DNA from 3 places in the Streptococcus sp. 20925_1_77 genome. Region 3 is predicted to be linked to each of the others. Evidence: predicted binding sites of a transcription regulator. Region 3 holds the regulator's gene; each other region holds the start of a gene.
The links. The regulator Rex, encoded in region 3, represses fermentation and respiration genes when NADH is low (regulators of the CRP and FNR family bind a similar motif). The targets are predictions, from matches to a motif close to TTGTGAANTANTTCACAA.

Region 1 (6,649 bases), on a different contig from region 3:
AGCTTTATTTGTTTGAGAAGACTTATTTGTTTTAGAAGACTGCGATGGAGAAGGCTGACATCCCGCAATAAGGAACACTGCAAAGAATGCCAAGAAACCGAAAAGGATCTTCTTTGTTTTAGTAAACATAAATTTACCTCCTAAACGTTGTTGCTTTAATTTTATCATTAAAGGAAATAATTATAAAGTGAAATTGTAAGCGATAGATGAAGAAGAAGGGACCGTATAAGAAAAAGAAAGTTTGGCGATGAGGGCAACCGTTCAACTTTTTCTAACGAACGACGGTGAGAACCAGGATCTTTAAAAAACACATTCTATTTGTGGTACCGAAGGTATCATTTTTTGCTATAATAGACTGTATGAGTAGAATTTTAGACAATGAAATCATGGGCGATGAAGAGGCTGTTGAACGGACGCTGCGCCCGCAATATTTACATGAATATATCGGCCAGGATAAGGTCAAGGACCAGCTAAAAATCTTTATTGAGGCAGCTAAGCTTCGGGATGAAGCGCTGGATCATGTTCTTCTTTTTGGCCCTCCGGGGCTTGGGAAAACCACCATGGCTTTTGTCATTGCCAATGAACTGGGCGTCAATCTCAAGCAGACTTCGGGTCCTGTCATTGAAAAGGCTGGTGACTTGGTAGCCATTCTTAATGACCTAGAGCCGGGGGATGTTCTCTTTATCGATGAGATCCACCGTCTTCCTATGTCGGTTGAAGAAGTGCTTTACAGCGCCATGGAAGATTTTTACATCGATATCATGATTGGTGCTGGCGAGACTAGCCGGAGTGTCCATCTGGACCTTCCTCCCTTCACTTTGATTGGGGCGACGACGCGAGCGGGTATGCTGTCCAATCCCTTGCGCGCTCGCTTTGGAATTACGGGGCATATGGAATACTACGAGCAAGATGATCTGACAGAGATTGTCGAGCGGACCGCCGAGATCTTTGAGATGGAAATTACCCACGAAGCTGCCGAAGAGCTTTCTCTTCGTAGTCGTGGGACCCCTCGGATTGCCAACCGGTTGCTGAAACGGGTGCGCGATTTTGCTCAGATTATGGGCGATGGCTTGATTGACGATACCATTACTGACAAGGCCCTCTCCATGCTGGATGTGGACCATGAAGGACTGGACTATGTCGATCAAAAGATCCTGCGCACTATGATTGAAATGTACGGTGGTGGCCCGGTCGGCCTTGGGACTCTATCAGTCAATATTGCCGAAGAGAGGGAGACCGTAGAAGATATGTATGAGCCTTACTTAATTCAGAAAGGCTTTATCATGCGGACCCGGACAGGGCGCGTGGCGACTCGCAAGGCCTATGAACACCTGGGTTATCCCTACAATGGAGACTAGAAGAAGATGCTGACGGAAGAAGCAATCGTAGAACAAATCCAAGCGGATCAAGAGATGATGGACGTCTTGACTATTATTCGAGATCTAGGCTTGGCAGATGCCTGGCTTGCAGCGGGCGCGGTGCGAAATTTCATCTGGAACCAGCTCTCTGGAAGACCAGGGTTTGATGCGACAACTGATCTGGATCTGGTCTTTTATGATCCTACGATCAGCTATGAGGAGACTCTCCAGATCGAGCAAGAATTAAAGAGGACCTATCCTCAGTACGCTTGGGAAGTCAAAAACCAAGTCTACATGCACCAACATAGCCCAGGGACAGCTCCCTACAAAAGTGCCTGTGATGCTGTTTCCAAATACCCCGAGCGGTGTACGGCTCTTGCGGTTCGCTTAAGGAAAGATGGTCAGTTGGAGCTCTTTCTCCCCTATGGGACAAGGGATGTAGAAGACTTTATCGTTGAGCCGACTCCACATTTTTTAGCCAGCCCAGAGCGCTTGGCGGTTTATACAGAGCGAATGAAAAAGAAGAATTGGCAGACCAAATGGCCTCAATTAGAGGTTCGTTTTCCAAAATAGAGAAAAAAATCAGATTTGAAAAAGGAATCTGATTTTTCTTTAAAATGATAGAGCCCCTTCGTCATCTTTCTGTCACATTTTTGTTATAATAGTAATAGTATGCTGGTTTTCCATAGTGGAAAGCGAAGTGCTCAGCTAGGTTGGGCAGTCCGAACAAGGAGTTAGGTGGAATCATGAAAAAAATCGTCTTTGTCTGCTTAGGAAATATTTGTCGGAGCCCCATGGCGGAGTTTGTCATGAAGGACTTGACCGATCAGTATGAGGTTGAAAGTCGGGCCACCTCTAGTTGGGAACATGGCAATCCCATCCATCGGGGAACCCAGAAAATCTTTCAACAACACCAGGTCCCATATGATCCAGCCAAGACTTCTTTACAGATCAAAGAAGAGGATTTTTACAACTTTGATGTGATCCTAGGGATGGACGAAAACAATGTAGCAGATCTGAAGCAAATGGCTCCTGCGGGAACAGAGCACAAGATTCATCTTTTTGCTGCTGAAAGTGTGCCAGATCCATGGTATACGGGTGATTTTGAGGAGACCTATTCTAGAGTTCTGACTGGCTGTAAGGCCTGGTTGGATCAGCTAGCAACTTCTTAAGAGTTTGAGATGTGAGAGAATACAGAATATGAAAGAATTTTATGAGACTTATAAGGTCTATCTGACGCGAAAAAATTTAGAAATAGCAGCATTAGTAGTGATTGTCTTATCTGCTTTGATGGTTTTCTTTTCGGCCATTCCAGGTCAGGGTGTCTTGACCTTGGACAAGGGGGCGATCCGTTACGACGGAAGTCTAGTCCGTGGCAAGATGAATGGCAAGGGAACCGTCACCTTTAAAAACGGCGATACCTATACAGGCAACCTCGTCAATGGCTCCTTTAGTGGTTATGGTAAGTTTAAGTCCAAGGCTGGTTGGACCTATGAAGGGCAGTTTGTCAATGGTCAGCCAGAGGGCAAAGGCACCTTAACCACAGAAGCCAACGTCGTATACAAAGGAACATTCAAGCAGGGGATTTATCAAAATGCGCATTAAATGGTTTTCACTCGTCCGTGTTACAGGACTCTTATTGGTATTGCTTTACCATTTCTTCCAAAAAGCCTTTCCTGGAGGCTTCATTGGGGTAGATATTTTCTTCACCTTCTCAGGATTTTTGATTACAGCGCTCTTGATCGATGAATTTGCGCGCAAGCAAGGAATCGACTACTTGTCTTTCTTGAAACGGCGCTTTTACCGGATCGTACCGCCTCTTGTCTTTATGGTCTTGGTCGTGATGCCCTTTACCTTTATGGTGCAACGGGACTACGTGGCTGGTATTGGGACACAGATTGCAGCGGTCTTTGGTTTTGTGACCAATTTCTTTGAGATGGCAACTGGTGGTAGTTACGAAAGCAACTTCATTCCGCATCTCTTTCTTCATACCTGGAGTTTGGCCCTAGAAGTGCATTACTATGTACTATGGGCGCTTCTGGCATGGTTTTTGGCTAAGCGGGCTAAGACGGTAGGAAAGTACCGAGGTATGCTCTTCTTAGCATCCAGCGGGCTCTTTCTCTTTACCTTCTTGTCCATGTTCATCCGCGCCTTTCTGACAGCTAACTTCTCCACTATCTATTTCTCTAGTTTCACTCACATCTTCCCCTTCTTTGCGGGATCGTGCCTAGCAACGGTAACAGGGATTGCTAATGTCAGCCCGAACTTTACAAAGCTGGTGCAGTCTTGGAGTATGAAAAAGACTTTGTCGGTCTTGGGTGGAAGCTTTGCCTTCTTGTTTGTGCTCAGTCTTTTCTTGCCATTTGATAGCTTGTGGACTTATCTGTTTGGCTTTTTAGCAGCGACAATCGCAGCTTGTGCCATGATTCTGTCGGCCCGTATTCTCCATGAAAAGACACCAGATAAAAAGGAACCAGCCATCCTCAATTTCTTGGCAGATACCAGTTATGGTGTCTATCTTTTCCACTGGCCTTTCTTTATCATCTTTTCTCAACACTTGGGAAATATGATGGCAGCCCTTGTGACGACGATCGTTTCCTTGATTCTAACGGCTCTTTCCTTCTATATTTTAGAGCCAACCATTGCAGGCAAGGAGCCTCGTGTCTTTGGTATGAAGATGGATCTGAGTTTTTTGACCAAGCCTATCTTTTACCTCATGATTCCACTGGCACTCTTGATGATCGGAATCTCTGCCTTTGCACCAACCGTCGGAGCTTTTGATGAGAGTTTGGTAGTGAGTGGGCTCAATCAAGCAGACAGCAAAATGCAGGTCACACGGACACAGGTGGACAATGCGACTGCAACAGACTATAACGTCTCAAATGGTGTGACCATGATCGGTGATTCGGTTAACTTGCGAGCGCAGGACTACCTGACTAAAGCCATCCCTGGCATCCAGATTGATGCAGTGGTGAGTCGTCAGTTGGAAAATGGAATGAAGGTCTTTGAGACTGACATCTCCAATAAAGTTCTCCTAAAAAATGTGGTCATTGCCCTAGGAACCAATACTGTAAGCAACTACAAAGAATTGCTGGATCAGTATGTTGAGAAACTTCCAAAAGGCCGTCGCCTGATCCTTGTGACACCATATGATGGTCGCTATGCCAACGATCAGTCCAGTGAATCGGTTCAAACCCGTCTTTATGAGTTGGAACTAGCAAAGAAATACGACTTTATCACCATTGCGGACTGGTACCAAGTAGCAATTGAAAATCCAAACATTTGGGTGGGAACAGACTCTGTTCACTTCAATATGGAAACCAATGGTGGGGAACTCTATGCTCAAACAGTCAAAGAAGCCCTTGATAAGGCCGAAAAGGGTCCGGTCAAGAAGTAAAAATGCTTCTCTGAAACTGAAACAAAACAAATCCTAACAAAATAAAACAAAAAGCAACTTTTTACTTGTAAAAAGCTGCTTTTTTTAGTAAGATTAAGAAAACGCTTACATAAATCAATTGAAAATATCACTTTGTGAAGAAAAAAATTTTTTAATTATTTTTTCACAATTTTGCTAGATGATTACTTTCACAGCAATAGGATTGATAAAATTTTCACAAACTTCAAAAAAATCTTTGTGAAAGTTGCTTGGAAGTGTTTACAAAAATCTCAAAATAGAGTACAATTATATTGTGAAATAATTAACAAATCGAAATTTCTTACACTATTCTTGAAAGTTTCTGAAAACAAGAAAAAGTTCCGGAAAAGGATAAGGGTTTCAAACATTGGAGGAAAGCATCAAATGGCTGATAAAAAAACTCTCTCACCTGAAGAAAAGAAACTCGCTGCTGAAAAACACGTAGACGAGTTGGTGCAAAAAGCGCTCGTAGCGCTTGAAGAAATGCGCAAATTGGATCAGGAGCAAGTAGATTACATTGTTGCAAAAGCATCTGTAGCGGCTCTTGACGCACACGGTGAGCTTGCTCTTCATGCCTATGAAGAAACTGGTCGTGGAGTCTTTGAAGACAAGGCGACTAAAAACTTGTTCGCTTGTGAGCACGTTGTAAACAACATGCGTCACACCAAGACAGTTGGTGTCATTTCAGAAGATGACGTCACTGGTTTGACTCTTATTGCTGAGCCAGTCGGAGTTGTCTGCGGGATCACTCCTACAACAAACCCAACTTCAACAGCAATCTTTAAAGCCTTGATTTCATTGAAGACACGGAACCCTATCGTCTTTGCCTTCCACCCATCTGCTCAAGAATCATCTGCTCATGCAGCACAAATCGTACGCGATGCAGCAATTGCAGCTGGAGCACCTGAGAACTGTGTGCAATGGATTACCCAACCTTCTATGGAAGCAACGAGTGCCCTGATGAACCACGAGGGAGTTGCTACGATCCTCGCGACCGGTGGGAACGCCATGGTGAAAGCCGCTTATTCTTGTGGAAAACCAGCTCTTGGGGTTGGTGCCGGAAACGTACCTGCTTACGTTGAAAAATCAGCCAACATCCGCCAAGCAGCCCACGATATCGTCATGTCTAAGTCATTTGACAACGGTATGGTCTGTGCGTCTGAACAAGCGGTTATCATCGATAAAGAAATCTACGATGAGTTTGTTGAAGAATTCAAATCTTACCATACTTACTTTGTCAACAAAAAAGAAAAAGCCCTTCTTGAAGAGTTCTGCTTCGGTGTGAAAGCTAACAGCAAAAACTGTGCGGGTGCGAAGTTGAATGCGGACATCGTTGGGAAACCAGCAGCATGGATCGCTGAACAAGCTGGCTTCTCAGTCCCAGAAGGAACCAATATCCTTGCTGCAGAATGTAAAGAAGTTGGTGAAAAAGAACCGTTGACTCGTGAAAAATTGTCACCAGTCATCGCTGTCTTGAAATCTGAAAGCCGTGAAGACGGAATTAACAAAGCACGCCAAATGGTTGAATTCAACGGTCTTGGACACTCAGCTGCGATCCATACAGCAGACGAAGAATTGACAAAAGAATTTGGTAAAGCAGTTAAAGCTATTCGTGTTATCTGCAACTCTCCTTCGACTTTCGGTGGTATCGGGGATGTTTACAATGCCTTCTTGCCATCACTAACACTTGGATGTGGTTCTTACGGACGCAACTCTGTTGGGGACAATGTTAGTGCCATCAACCTCTTGAATATCAAAAAAGTCGGACGCCGGAGAAATAACATGCAATGGATGAAACTACCTTCAAAAACATACTTTGAACGTGATTCAATTGAATACCTACAAAAATGTCGTGACGTTGAACGTGTCATGATCG
Region 2 (6,649 bases), on a different contig from region 3:
TTGCCAACTGGAAGCTCCATCAATCCTAGCAGCTTCAAACTGTTCCTCCGGAACCGTTTGTAAGGCAGATAGAACATTGACCATGATCATAGGGGCACCAAACCAAATATTAATAAACACTAAACAGATGAAAGCCCACGTACTTTCTGTCAAAAATCCAGGGACGTGATTCATCAGTCCTAATTTCACAATCAAGTTAGGTAGATAACCATATACTCCATTTAAGATCCATTGCCAAGAAAAGGCGATGACAATAGTTGGAAATGCCCAAGGAACAATCAACAATGTTCTATATAACTTCTTAAAGCGTCTTACTCTATGCAAGGCCAGTGCTAACACAAAACCAACAAGCACTTGTCCCAAAAGAGAAAAGACTGTCCACTTAAGGGAATTAAAGAAGGCATTGTAGAAATTAGGGTCCGATAAAACTGCTTTATAGTTTGCCAATCCTACAAATTTATACCTTGGCATGATCAAATGTTTGTTTGTAAAGCTAAAATAGATGCTGGAGAAAAATGGATAAACAAATAATAGTCCAACAATGATAATAGCAGGTAATACAAACACCCATCGAGTCAAATTTCTATTTTTGACCATATGCTTATTCCTCTCTAAAAACAGAGGCCACATAATTGTAGCCTCTGCTATCATTATTTAACATCAACTGCTACAGTTTCAAATAAATCATTCAATTGTTTTTCTGCATCCTTAGCAGCCTCCATTGGATCTTTACCATTTGTAATAATATCTTGGAACATTTGTTCAATGATATGTTGGTTTGTTAACATTCCAGCTTGAACACTTGGACCATTTTCATATCCAATAGCTGTACCTTTTTCTGCTGCTTTTGTAATAACTTCTTCTGCATGTTGGAATTTCTTACGGATGTCATTATCTTTATAGGCTGGATCATCGCTAATTCCTTTGATGGCAGGCAACATTCCAACAGGAGTTGAATCCAAGAAACGAATGTAGTCTTTCTTTTCATACAAAGATTCTAAGAATGCCTTCGCTACTTCTGGATGTTTTGAATTCTTCCAAACTACCAATGGAATATTAGAAGTTTCAATACCATAATCTTTATCTGATTCTTTTACTTTTGGAATCGGATAAGCATCAATCGCATCAATTAGTTGAGGACTATTTGCTTGGATACCACCAATATGGAATCCTGAGTTAAAGTCAAAGGCTGTCTTTCCTTGATAGAACAAAGTAGCTTGTTGCAAGACATTAAAGTTCAATGAATCTTTAGGAGAAAATTCCTTGTACATTTTCACCCAATATTTAATTCCATCTTGAGCCAATTTGCTTGTCAAGTTAGCTTTCAAATCTTTTGTCAACAGACTTCCACCACCGCTTCGTACGTAGAAATTCAAGAAGCGTGTCCCCATCAAATCATTTGTCCCAAAAGGAACAGACAATCCATAAACTCCATTTTCTTTTAATTTTTTAGAAGCTTCATACAACTGGTCCCATGTTTTTGGAACTTCAATATTATATTGTTTCAATAAATCAGTGCGAACCCACATGACCTGAGCATGTGAATACAAAGGAACGGAATAAAAATTGCCATCAACCTTCGCTTCATCTAATGCTGTTTTATTAAATTTATCTTCTCCGATTTTCTTAACAGAATCATTCAATGGAACTAAAGCATCTGAATTGACCATTTCCATAACTTGGTTTGGTAATGCTGTACTAATATCTGGAACATTGCCATTCGCTAAACCTGTTGTCCATTTTGTATAAAAGTCATTCCACGAGAAGGTTTCAATTTTAATTTTAACTTTTGGATGCTTCTTCATGAACTCATCAGCTGATTTTTGAATACTTTCTAACCGAGGTCCCTGAGTAAATGAGTGCCACATTACAATTTCACCAGATAATTCTCCAGATTTATTACTTCCTTCTGCATCATTTTTTGAAGATGAACATGCAGTGACAAACAATGCGAATAACGCGAGAACCAAAGCGAAAAGAATTTTCTTACTATTTTTCATTGTTTTCCTCTTTCTATTTTTAATACAAAATATGTAATCAGTGCTTTGAAGCCTTAACTTCTCCGAAAAAACTAACTATATCGCTTATCTCCTCCATTTTCTATTTGACATATCTAATCAATCGCAATTTTGAATAGATACTTTCTGACTATTTCTTCCTGACCTGAATAGCCATTTGGTTGGTGAGGTTCACCAGGGAAGAAGACTGCAAAATTATGATAGCCCAAATGAAGTGGATAGAATTTCTCACAATGAACAAAGCCAATATCACTTGCTTCATCAAATGGAATAGCTTCATCTAGGATACGGGAACCGTAGCTAGAAAATTCATGTCCTTCAACTAATAAATGAAGGTCGGCATAACGGCGATGATGTTCAAAGCGATCATTTTCATCTTTGTTAAGGGTGTTTTCTTGGACAACGAGAAAGACCTTGTCACCGTCGATATCATATCTCCCTAGCTCAAAAGAATCTTTCCGGTGTTCATAGAGAAAATCAATCGCTTGATCCAGATTAGGATGAATCCCTTTGTACAATTTTATGTTTATTAAATCATCAAATATCATCTATTTCTCCTTTTACACTAGATTTATGTTGCAGAAAGTTAAGCAAATATGACTTCCTTCTTGAAATCTTCATCGTTATCCTTCACTGAAACATTCTCATTAAATGAATTCGACTACTCTCTATTCGGTCTCCTCCTCCTTCAATCTACTGTTTTGTTTTCTCATTTTAAGGCTGCGACGAAGCGCTCTGTAATCTCTTTTGGTCGGGTAATGGCACCACCTACAACGATACCGCGAACCCCGAGATCATGGATTTTCTTGGCCTGATCCGGATAGTGGATCTTGCCTTCTGCGATGACATCTACTCCTGCTTGGCAGAGACTATGGATCAGTTCAAAATCTGGACCATCAACCTTTGGACTGTAGTCTGTATAGCCCGAAAGGGTTGTTCCGACAAAGTCCACTCCCGCTTCGACAGCTGTCAATCCTTCTTCCAGAGTCGAAATATCAGCCATCAAGAGTTGGTCTGGATATTTCTCTTTGACTTGATGGATAAAGTCACTCATCGAAAGCCCATCATGACGCGGACGTTTGGTACAATCAAGCGCAATGACCGCGATATCCAAAGCTGCCAACTCATCGACTTCTTTCATGGTAGCCGTGATAAAGGGTTCTTCAGGTGGGTAATCGCGTTTGATAATCCCAATGATCGGTAACTTGGTCACTTCCTTTATTTCCTTGATATCCCGGACACTATTGGCTCGGATCCCGACAGCTCCACCCTGCTCAGCCGCTTTGACCAAGAGAGGAATGACTCCTCCTGCTTCTGTATAGAGCGGTTCATGAGGGAGGGCTTGACAAGAAACAATGATGCCGTCTTTGATTTGTTCAATCAGTTCATCTTTTGTAATCTTTGACATAACTCCTTCTCCTTTGATAATAAGGCAACTCGAGTACTTGTAAATTGATTATAATCTATTTTTAAAGCGCTTACAATATTAATCGTGCAATTGGATTATAGTTTCACATTTTAGGGGAAAATAAAAAGATCTCTGAAACTAGTTTCAGAGATCTAGGACATGGTGATTCCTTAGGCCATCTTTTGAGTCGCTTTTTCCTTTACGACAAATACAAATCCGATAGAGCCGACAACGGCTCCAAGCAAGATCCAATAGACCATATCCGATGAAGCCATTGGGCCTGCCAAGAGACCTGCTAATAAAAAGAGATCGATATACAGTCGGGTATCCCGATAAAAGGTCCAATTGAAATGGTAGCTACCTTCTGGATACTGACGCGTCGATACAGGCGGTTGAAAGACCTGCAGCAAGATCAAAATCCCAACAAAAGCAAGATAAGCTAGGCTAACTACCGAAAGCGGAGCCCGCATCGTCAACGCCACAGCCGCTAAAAGCAAGACCAAGATCCAGAAATGGAAGTCCATCCAGAATTCACGATGATAACAAAACCGTTTCATAAGATCACACCTTTCTCTTTATGTAATCGTTTTCTGTACTTCTATTATAAGACAACAAATTTATTTTGCAAGGAATCATTGGCTTTTGGGGGTTGAAAATAGGACCAGAATATCTCTGGTCCGTCTAAAAAAACTATGAACAAATATTAGTTGCCACTTCATTCACTGATATCATTTTCGATAATCACCTTGAGAGCATGGTTTTCACCCGCATGTTTAAAGACATCATAGGCTTTTTCAACTTCTGAGAGTTTGAAGTGGTGGGTGATGAGCTTAGTCGCATCGATCTTGCCTGATTTCAAGACATTGAGTAACATTTCAGTAGTATTGGCATTGACAAGACCGGTGTTGAGGGTAATGTTCTTGATCCACAAATCATCCAAATTGAAGCTAACCGGTTTTCCGTGGACACCGACATTAGCGATGTGTCCACCGACAGAGATGACGTTTTGGCAGACATCAAAGGTAGCAGGATAGCCCACACATTCCATGGAGATATCGACACCACGACCTTCGGTCACTTCATTGATAAAGGCCTTGATTTCAGCGATATCGCTGGAGCAGATGGTGTGAGTTGCCCCAAATTTCTTAGTTGCTTCAAGACGAGATTCAGACAAGTCCACCATGATAATCGTAGCTGGTGAGAAGAATTGAACGGTCAAAAGTGCTGCAAGACCGATCGGACCAGCTCCAACGATACAGACATTATCACCTGGTTTTACATGAGATGGGAGGACCCCAATTTCATAAGAGGTTGGGAGAATATCTGAGAGCATGACCAAGGCTTCGTCATCCACAGTTTCAGGCGCATGATAAAGACTTCCATCCGCATGTGGAATGTGGACATACTCTGCTTGGGTTCCGTTGATCAAGTGACCTAAAATCCAACCACCATCTTCACAGTGAGAAGGCAAACTACGTTTACAGTAGTAGCAGGTATTACAAGCTGTGACACAAGAGATGATAACCTTGTCGCCCACCTTGAAGTTATTCACTGCATCGCCGACTTCTTCTACGATCCCGATTCCTTCGTGGCCTAAAATTGTGCCTTCCTTACAAGCTGGCACATCTCCTCCTAGGATGTGAAGGTCTGTCCCACAGATGGTTGTCTTCAAGACTCGCACAATGGCATCCGTTGGATTTTTGATCACTGGCTTTGGTTGATCCAGCAGTTGCAGATTGCCTGCAGATACATAAGTTGCAGCTTTCATAAGCGACTCCTCTTTTGTTGGTTTGATAAAACCATTTTATTTTCGTTTCTTTGTGAATATTATAACATACTAAGTAAGCGCTTGCAAGAATTTATGAGCACATTTTTAAAAGTTTTTTGAGCAAACAAAAACATTCCTCTTATCTCTACCAGAGGAATGTTTCAATCACCTTGTTCTAATTGTTGACGCTGCTTATAGTACTCTTGCTGCTCGCGCTCGCGCTCTTCTTCTAAACGCTCTTCATAGCGCTTGAGTTCTGCCTCAAACTCTTCTTGCAAGGCAAATAAACGCTCCAAGCCACTTTGGGCCTCCGCACTTGGCGCTTGAAAATGAAGGGCACTCAGCCAGTCCACTAAATTTTCTGTATGTTGACGGACATCCATACGCATATCCGCATAATCCCACTCCAACTCGCTAAGCTTTTGATTGAAGCGGTAATGTCGATCTTCTAGTTGTTCTAATTCACTATTTCCTGAATGGTACATCACATACCTCCTTTAATCGGACTCAATAAAATCGGCTTCTTCACTGATTTCAGTGCTGTTTCTACCGCGTCCGCTGCTCCTCCTGTAAATCCGTCTTTCAAATCACTAACTAAGGTCGTTGTGGCAAAAGAGCGCATTTTTTCGGATTGACCGCTCAAAGTCACCTGCAAACTCATCCCTTCCAACATCATCAAGGCTTTTTGCGTTGCAATCAAACTCCGAATTGCAATCCGCTCTTGCTCCTTTTTAATCTCTCGATGGAGCTCCTCAATGCGTTCTCTATCCTCTCCCAGGATCTCTAACATCTTTTTCTCCTACTTATGAAAATCAAAGGCCACTGCTTGTCCCTTGTCCAAGTCCACCAATTGGGCTGATGCAGCCTCCAGTTGCCCTGCCAAATCTGACAGACGTGTCGAGTAGGCCTTTGCTTGAGCCAGGTTTTCCGCCTCGACCGCTTGGTCCCAGCAAGTATCCATGGAGAACTCTCCTAATAGTTGCTCCACTTCTGCATCTGTTAAAAACTGAGCCATGCTGTGGGCCATTTGTGACACCTCCGCAACCTTATGGGAAACCGTCTCCTTGGCCACTTCTAGCTGATCTTTGAGCTCGGCCTCAAAAACCGTCGCTTGCGCTGAAGCATTTTGTGCTACTGCCAGTACCAATTCCTCTCGTAATTGAATGGTCTGGGTACCAGATGCCCCTGCCAATTGCTGATGGAGGCTCGGAATACTTGGCCTTTCCTGTCCATACATGGAGACCACCGAGGCAGATGATGGCTGATTTTCTGAAGCGGACGTTGCCCGATCTCGTTGGGGCATTTCAATAATTTTCTGCGCCTGATCTTGCACTTCACCTTCTAACTCCATTTGAGATGGCCTCCTTTCTTGGATTTGTTTTTTCGTTTCCTATAACTGAAAAACTATCCTAGCCCTTCAGCTACAGGCAGATTCACACACTATAGGGTAACATA
Region 3 (6,649 bases):
CACGGACAAAGAAAAAATCTATACTTATGTCATCTCGTCTGTTGAGACAGTGACTCCAGACCGTGTAGATGTCATTCAAGATCGTGAAGGTGTCAATGAAATCACCTTGGTGACCTGTGAGGATGCTGCAGCGACTTACCGAACGATTGTAAAAGGAAACTTGGAAACCTCTGTTGACTATGACAAGGCTCCAAAGGACATCCTGGATTCATTTAGCAAGTCTTATAATCAAATGCAACTCTAAGAAAATAAAGCCCGAGACAGATATGTCTGGGCTTTTTCTATGTAGGAAGATAGGAGAAATTCTTGTAAAATTGTAAGAGATTGGTAATATAATGTAAGGAACTTGTCATAATATTGAGGGAAAATCAGTATATAATAGAGGAGAAAGAGTATGATAAGGAGGTAGAATAGTGACAAAAGAGCGAATTTATCATCACTTGCATCATTTCTATAATCTCTTAATAAATGATTTTCCACGAAATGGATTAATTACGAAAGGAATCTACGAAGTAGAGCAAGTCTACCAAACCTTAGAAGCCATTCCTCAGAGTCAGGAGTACTTGATCCGCTGTGAAATTCAACAGTTTTTAAAGGAGCTTGAACAAGTTCAAACAGGTTATCAGATCCGCTTTAATAAAGATGAAGCCTTAGTGTTAGATGATTTGAAGCAAGAAATCGCCTGTAAATAATGAAAGGTCGTTATTTTCTCAATTTATTACGAATTAATAAGTGAGGAGGAAATTATGTACGACATATCATTTATTGAACCATCTTTACTTCCTAGGGAGCGCTTGGTTTCTGAAGGGGTGGATAAGCTAAGTCATCAGGAATTGTTATCCATTCTCTTACGGACAGGCAACAAGCAAAGAAGCGTTTATGAGATTGCACAAGGTCTTTTGAGCTCGGTAAATAGTTTAAAGGAGTTAGGGCAATTAACCCTAGAGGAGCTACAGGAAATCTCTGGCATTGGGCGAGTGAAGGCCATCGAACTTCAGGCTGTTATTGAGTTTGGACGAAGGATTCATAAAGATGAATTAATGAGTTCCGAACAAATCATGAGTAGTCAGAAATTGGCCCATAAAATTCAACAGGAAATTGGCCATAAAAAGCAGGAGCACCTAGTTGCCCTTTATTTGAATACCCAAAATGAAATTATACATCAACAGACGATATTTATTGGAACAGTGAATCGAAGTATCGCGGAGCCGCGTGAAATCCTGCATTATGCACTGAAGCACATGGCAACCTCCATTATCTTGGCTCACAATCATCCATCTGGTGCCGTATTCCCCAGTAAAAATGATGATGAAGTCACTCAGCGAGTCTTAGAGGCCTGTGAAGTAATGGGGTTGACCCTATTGGATCATTTGATTGTATCCGAAGAAAACTACTATAGTTATCGAGAAGAAACGGATTATTTGGTATAAAAAAGGTTGGAACTTTCTTGTTCCAACCTTTTTGTTGTTGAAGTATAAGTCTTTATTCTTCGTTTTTACGCATAAAATAAAGGAGTGTTTGCAATTCACTAGTAAGATCGACATATTGGACGACGACATCCTTAGGGACTGTCAGATGTACTGGCGAGAAACTGAGAATTCCCTTGACACCTGCATCTACCAAGAGGCTAGCAACTTCTTGAGCCTTAACACTTGGAACAGTTAGAATGGCTGTTTGAATGCCTTCTTGTTTGAGTTTCTCTTTAATAGATGAAATACCGTAAATAGGAATTCCGTCTTTACTTTTAGTATTGACCAGTTCGTGATCGTCTAGATCAAACGCCATGACAATTTTCATCTTATTGCGTTCATGGAAGCGATAGTTGAGGAGGGCACTTCCCATATTTCCGATCCCAACAATAGCGACATTAGTAATAGCATTGTCATTTAAAAGATCTGCAAAGAAGTTCATCAGTTTTTTTACGTCATAACCGAATCCACGTCTTCCCAATTCACCAAAATAAGAAAAATCTCGGCGAACAGTAGCAGAGTCAATCCCAATTGCATCCGCAATTTGCTTGGAATTGGCACGCTCTATTTTTTCAGAGTTAAAGCGTTTAAAAATGCGGTAGTAGAGCGATAAGCGTTTTGCTGTTGCGCGTGGAATTGGAGTATTTTTATCATGTTTCACAATATCACAACCTTTCCCTCTTATTGTATAGGAAGATTGTGAAAAAATCAACTATCTAGAATGGTTTTTCAAAAATATTTTTGTCTAAAGAAAAAGCTGATGGCGATGGGAGAGTTCCATCAGCATCAGCATCAGCTTAGTTTTCAGCTTGCTCTACCTTTTTCAAAAAAGCATAGAGCCCATCGACCCTCCCCGTATAGGGGAGTTTTTCACCCTTGTATTCAATGGATACGATTGAGTAAGAGTCAGGCAAGGTTACACAGCCTGAAAAAGCTAGGATGCAGGCTGCAAGGTTGGGATAAGTAGTTGTTCGTTCTACTTGGTAAGCGTCGATATAAGTTAGGGTTACCATATTAAACCTCTGTTTTGTTGAAAATTTCTCTTTCGACGAGACTATCCATTAAGAAATAGAATTTTTGTTGGATAATATCATTTTCTGGATTTTTAAAGATATTAACCAGGCGAAGCCCAGACTTGTCTGTAATATTGATCTTAAAACCTGTCAAATCTTTATTGAAAATGATTTTAAGTAGGAAGCCTTCGCCGCTATTTGGAACGGCTTCGAGCAAACGATTTAACTCGTAATTTCCAACTTTTGTAACAGCAAATGTATTGTCACGTAAGGTATATTTTTTTACATTTGGGTGTAGACTATAGGTATATTTGCAGTCTTTCAATGAAACACTTGTTTCAAAAGCCATATTGTTCTCCTATGATAAAATTTCTTTTAGTTTTGAGAGGAAGTCTTGAACCTCCTCTACGGTATTGAGTTCTGAAAAACTAATTCGAAGGGATTCTTTTAGACGTGAGCTATCTTTTCCATAGAGCGCCTCAAGGACATGGCTGGGTTGCACTGTACCAGCGGTACAAGCAGAACCTGTAGAGACAGAAATTCCAGCAAGATCGAGTCGCATCAATAAGACATCATTTTGGACACCTGGAAAGCCAAGATTCCAAACAAATGGAAGATGATCGTCATTCGCATTTACGTAGTAGTCGTAGGCTGCTAAACCATTGACTAGCTCTTGGCCGAGTTTTTGAACCTGGTTGAAATTTTCTTCTTGATGAAGTGTAGCTTGCTGAAGCGCGGTTGCCATCCCGACAATAGAAATGAGATTTTCCGTGCTGGCTCTCATTTTACTTTCCTGATCACCACCATGGATGAGATTATCAAAATCTGGGACGGCTGCATAAAGGAAACCGACTCCCTTAGGACCATGGAATTTGTGGGCAGAAGCACTGAGAAAATCAATCCCTAACTCTTCGGTATAGACAGGGACTTTCCCAATTGCTTGGACAGCATCAACATGAAAGGCAGCGGGATGATTTTTTAAGAGTTCACCGATTTCTTTAATCGGTAGAAGATCTCCAGTCTCGTTATTGGCAAACATGGTAGAGACAAGGATGGTATCCGGTCTAAGAGCTGCCTTGATATCACTAGCCTGAATACGCCCTTCTCTTGGTTGGACGATCGTGACTTCAAATCCGAAACGTTCTACAAGATATTCGATGGGTTCAAGAACCGCATGGTGTTCCAAAGCGGTCGTAATGATGTGTTTGCCATCTGCTTGGTGTTTCAAGCAGTAGCCTTTTATAACGGTATTATTACTTTCTGATCCACCTGAAGTGAAGAAAATACGATTTGGAAGAGTATGGAGAGACTGAGCAATTTGCTCGCGAGATTCTCGGAGAAGTTTACTAGCCATCCGTCCATGAGCATGAAGGCTCGATGGATTTCCAAAAGTGGTCTTCATAGTTTCAGACATTTTATCAATGACTTCAGGTAGAAGGGGAGTTGTTGCGGCATTATCAAAATATATCACATTAAGACCTTATTTCTTATGGTAGGCAAATAGAGGACTAACAGGTTTTCTTTCTTGAATGCGAACAATAGCTTCAGCGATCAGTTCGCTAGCTGTCAGATAGTTAATATTTTTTGGTGTTGGTCCATTTGGAGCAACAGAATCGGTTACTAAGATTTCTTTGATCGGAGCTTGGTCTAATAATTCAACAGCTCCTTTTACAAATAAACCATGGCTTGATACAGCATAAATTTCAGTAGCACCTTCGCGTTCGACGATTTTCGCAGCTTCTGAGAATGTCTTACCAGTATTGAGGATATCGTCAATCAAGATCGCTTTCTTATCTTTGACATCCCCGATAATATAGCCATAATCACGGTTTGCATCATCTTGCTCGTAATCAATGATCGCAATCGGTGCATCAAGATATTCAGCTAAACTACGAGCCCGTTTAACACCTGAGTTTTTAGGGCTGACGACTACAACATCAGGACCAGTTAGACCTTTGTTGATGTAGTGTTCTGCAAAAAGAGGAATGGTAAAGAGGTTATCCACGGCAATATCGAAGAAACCTTGGACTTGCACTGCATGGAGATCCAGAGTGACGACACGATCCACCCCAGCTTTGACCAACATATTTGCGACAAGCTTAGCAGTAATTGGTTCGCGAGGAGCAGCAGTCCGGTCTTGGCGGGCATAACCGAAGTAAGGCATGACCACATTGACAGTATTTGCGCTGGCCCGTTGGCAAGCATCCACCATAATTAAGAGTTCCATCAAGTGATTGTTGACAGGGAAACTGGTTGATTGAATGATATAAATATCATATCCACGAACACTTTCCTCAATATTGACTTGGATTTCACCATCTGAGAATTGACGGGATGAAATTTTCCCAAGTGGAACCCCAGCATGATCCGCGATTTTTTGCGCAATCTCTGGATTTGAATTGAGAGAGAAGAGCTTCATATTTTTTTTATCTGACATGTGATTCCAACCTCATTTAGATTTTTGATCTTAGCACTATTTTAGCAAAAATTTGCGATAATTTCAGCTATTTTACAATCTTTCAGCCAATCTGGCGATTTTATTTTTTGCTGCTTTGTAGACGATTCCATGCTCTTTGATGAACTGATGGAAATTTTCTTCCTGTTCAGCAGTTTCGACCTCGATTTCTAATTCATAATCTTCAGTGTCTAGATAGAGACTGTGGTCTAGTGCCACCAAGCCTGCAGCTGTTTCTTTTTCGAAGCGTTCTGTTGTAAGGCTTCCCCAGACAGCGAGATGCTCAACGGGGATTTCTTTAGAGATCAAGAGGTTTTTGATTTCTCCGTCAGGAAACTGTTGGTGTTGAAGGATCGCGTCAGTTTCTTCTGGGCTGAGGTTTTGATTGTACTCGAAATGGCCAACTGCTTCAGGAACCTTGAGAGTCAATTCAGCCTGATCTGTGAAAGTACGCACCCGCAAAGCCATTTTTTCCTTACGCACGAGCTGGTCGGGGGTATCGATATAGTGATTGGTTTGGACAACCAATTCTGTATCAGCAAAAAGTGGAAGGAGGGATTGGTATTCCTCCTTGTCTAGCAAGGTTTTGTATTCAATTTCTAAATGGTTCATTTTGTAGTCCTTTGCTTTTTTTCGAAAGCGATTCATGATATAATAAGAGATGTGTTTATTGTATACAAAAATGGTTCAGATTACAAGGTGGTAGGATGGCAATTGATTGGGAAAACTTCTTAGATCCATATATCCAAGCAGTTGGGGAATTAAAAATCAAACTGCGTGGGATTCGTAAGCAATATCGTAAACAGCAAAAGCATTCTCCAATTGAGTTTGTCACAGGACGGGTCAAACCGATTGAGAGCATCCGTGAAAAGATGATCCGAAGAAATATTTCTGAAGAAAATCTGGCTCAGGATATGCAAGATATTGCTGGTCTTCGCATCATGGTCCAGTTTGTGGATGACGTCGAAGAGATCCTAGAGGTTCTGAGACAACGGCAGGATATGCGCGTGGTCCAAGAGCGAGATTACATCCGCCACAAGAAATCAAGTGGCTACCGGAGTTACCACGTTGTGGTCGAGTACCCGGTCGATACCATTGATGGAAATGAAACGATCTTAGCAGAGATTCAAATTCGGACCTTGTCCATGAATTTTTGGGCAACCATTGAACACTCGCTTAATTATAAATATAAAGGAGACTTTCCAGACGAGATCAAAAAACGCTTAGAGACGACAGCAAACCTGGCCTATCTCTTGGATGAAGAGATGGGGGCAATTCGGGATGCGATTCAGGAGGCTCAAGCCCTGTTTGATCCACTTCATCGTAAGTTAAATGATGGCGTTGGAAATAGTGATGACACAGATGAAGACTACAGGTAAAAAAGTATCCATTATTCGCAATCGCAAGCGTCAAAGTGAAGAGGTTTTTCAGCAGTTGCGCTACAAGCTTCGGAAAAATAATTTTATTTTGACGGAGAAGCACCCGGATATTGTGATTTCAATTGGTGGCGATGGGATGTTGCTATCGGCCTTTCACAAGTATGAACACCAGTTGGATCGGGTGCGATTTGTTGGCGTCCATACCGGACACTTAGGATTCTATACAGATTACTTAGACAGTGAAATCGATAAGCTGGTTGAGAATTTAAAATATGATACAGGTGCCAAGGTTTCTTACCCCATTTTAAACGTCAAGATCACTTTCGACAATGG

Region 1: a site for Rex is predicted at 5,046-5,063, ahead of adhE (bifunctional acetaldehyde-CoA/alcohol dehydrogenase). Genes of this name have one in related genera too.
Region 2: a site for Rex is predicted at 5,245-5,262, ahead of O3626_RS04950 (zinc-dependent alcohol dehydrogenase family protein). Genes of this name have one in related genera too.

What each region holds. Positions count from the first base shown of each region.
Region 1 covers NZ_JAPVZB010000006.1:41,057-47,705, forward strand. Annotated here, with positions in the region: gene O3626_RS04900 (hypothetical protein) at 1-129, opposite strand, end outside; gene ruvB (Holliday junction branch migration DNA helicase RuvB) at 360-1,358, shown strand; gene O3626_RS04910 (nucleotidyltransferase family protein) at 1,365-1,931, shown strand; gene O3626_RS04915 (low molecular weight protein-tyrosine-phosphatase) at 2,105-2,530, shown strand; gene O3626_RS04920 (membrane protein) at 2,559-2,963, shown strand; gene O3626_RS04925 (acyltransferase family protein) at 2,953-4,755, shown strand; gene adhE (bifunctional acetaldehyde-CoA/alcohol dehydrogenase) at 5,158-6,649, shown strand, end outside.
Region 2 covers NZ_JAPVZB010000006.1:49,072-55,720, reverse strand. Annotated here, with positions in the region: gene O3626_RS04975 (carbohydrate ABC transporter permease) at 1-597, opposite strand, end outside; gene O3626_RS04970 (ABC transporter substrate-binding protein) at 651-2,000, opposite strand; gene O3626_RS04965 (YhcH/YjgK/YiaL family protein) at 2,114-2,566, opposite strand; gene O3626_RS04960 (N-acetylmannosamine-6-phosphate 2-epimerase) at 2,728-3,426, opposite strand; gene O3626_RS04955 (hypothetical protein) at 3,597-3,983, opposite strand; gene O3626_RS04950 (zinc-dependent alcohol dehydrogenase family protein) at 4,142-5,194, opposite strand; gene O3626_RS04945 (hypothetical protein) at 5,356-5,679, opposite strand; gene O3626_RS04940 (hypothetical protein) at 5,679-5,984, opposite strand; gene O3626_RS04935 (hypothetical protein) at 5,994-6,545, opposite strand.
Region 3 covers NZ_JAPVZB010000002.1:230,398-237,046, reverse strand. Annotated here, with positions in the region: gene O3626_RS02470 (class A sortase) at 1-244, shown strand, start outside; gene O3626_RS02465 (porphobilinogen deaminase) at 414-692, shown strand; gene radC (DNA repair protein RadC) at 747-1,430, shown strand; gene O3626_RS02455 (redox-sensing transcriptional repressor Rex) at 1,483-2,130, opposite strand; gene O3626_RS02450 (DUF4649 family protein) at 2,267-2,482, opposite strand; gene O3626_RS02445 (DUF1831 domain-containing protein) at 2,484-2,831, opposite strand; gene O3626_RS02440 (cysteine desulfurase family protein) at 2,841-3,953, opposite strand; gene O3626_RS02435 (ribose-phosphate diphosphokinase) at 3,963-4,919, opposite strand; gene O3626_RS02430 (CYTH domain-containing protein) at 4,992-5,549, opposite strand; gene O3626_RS02425 (GTP pyrophosphokinase family protein) at 5,645-6,316, shown strand; gene O3626_RS02420 (NAD kinase) at 6,300-6,649, shown strand, end outside.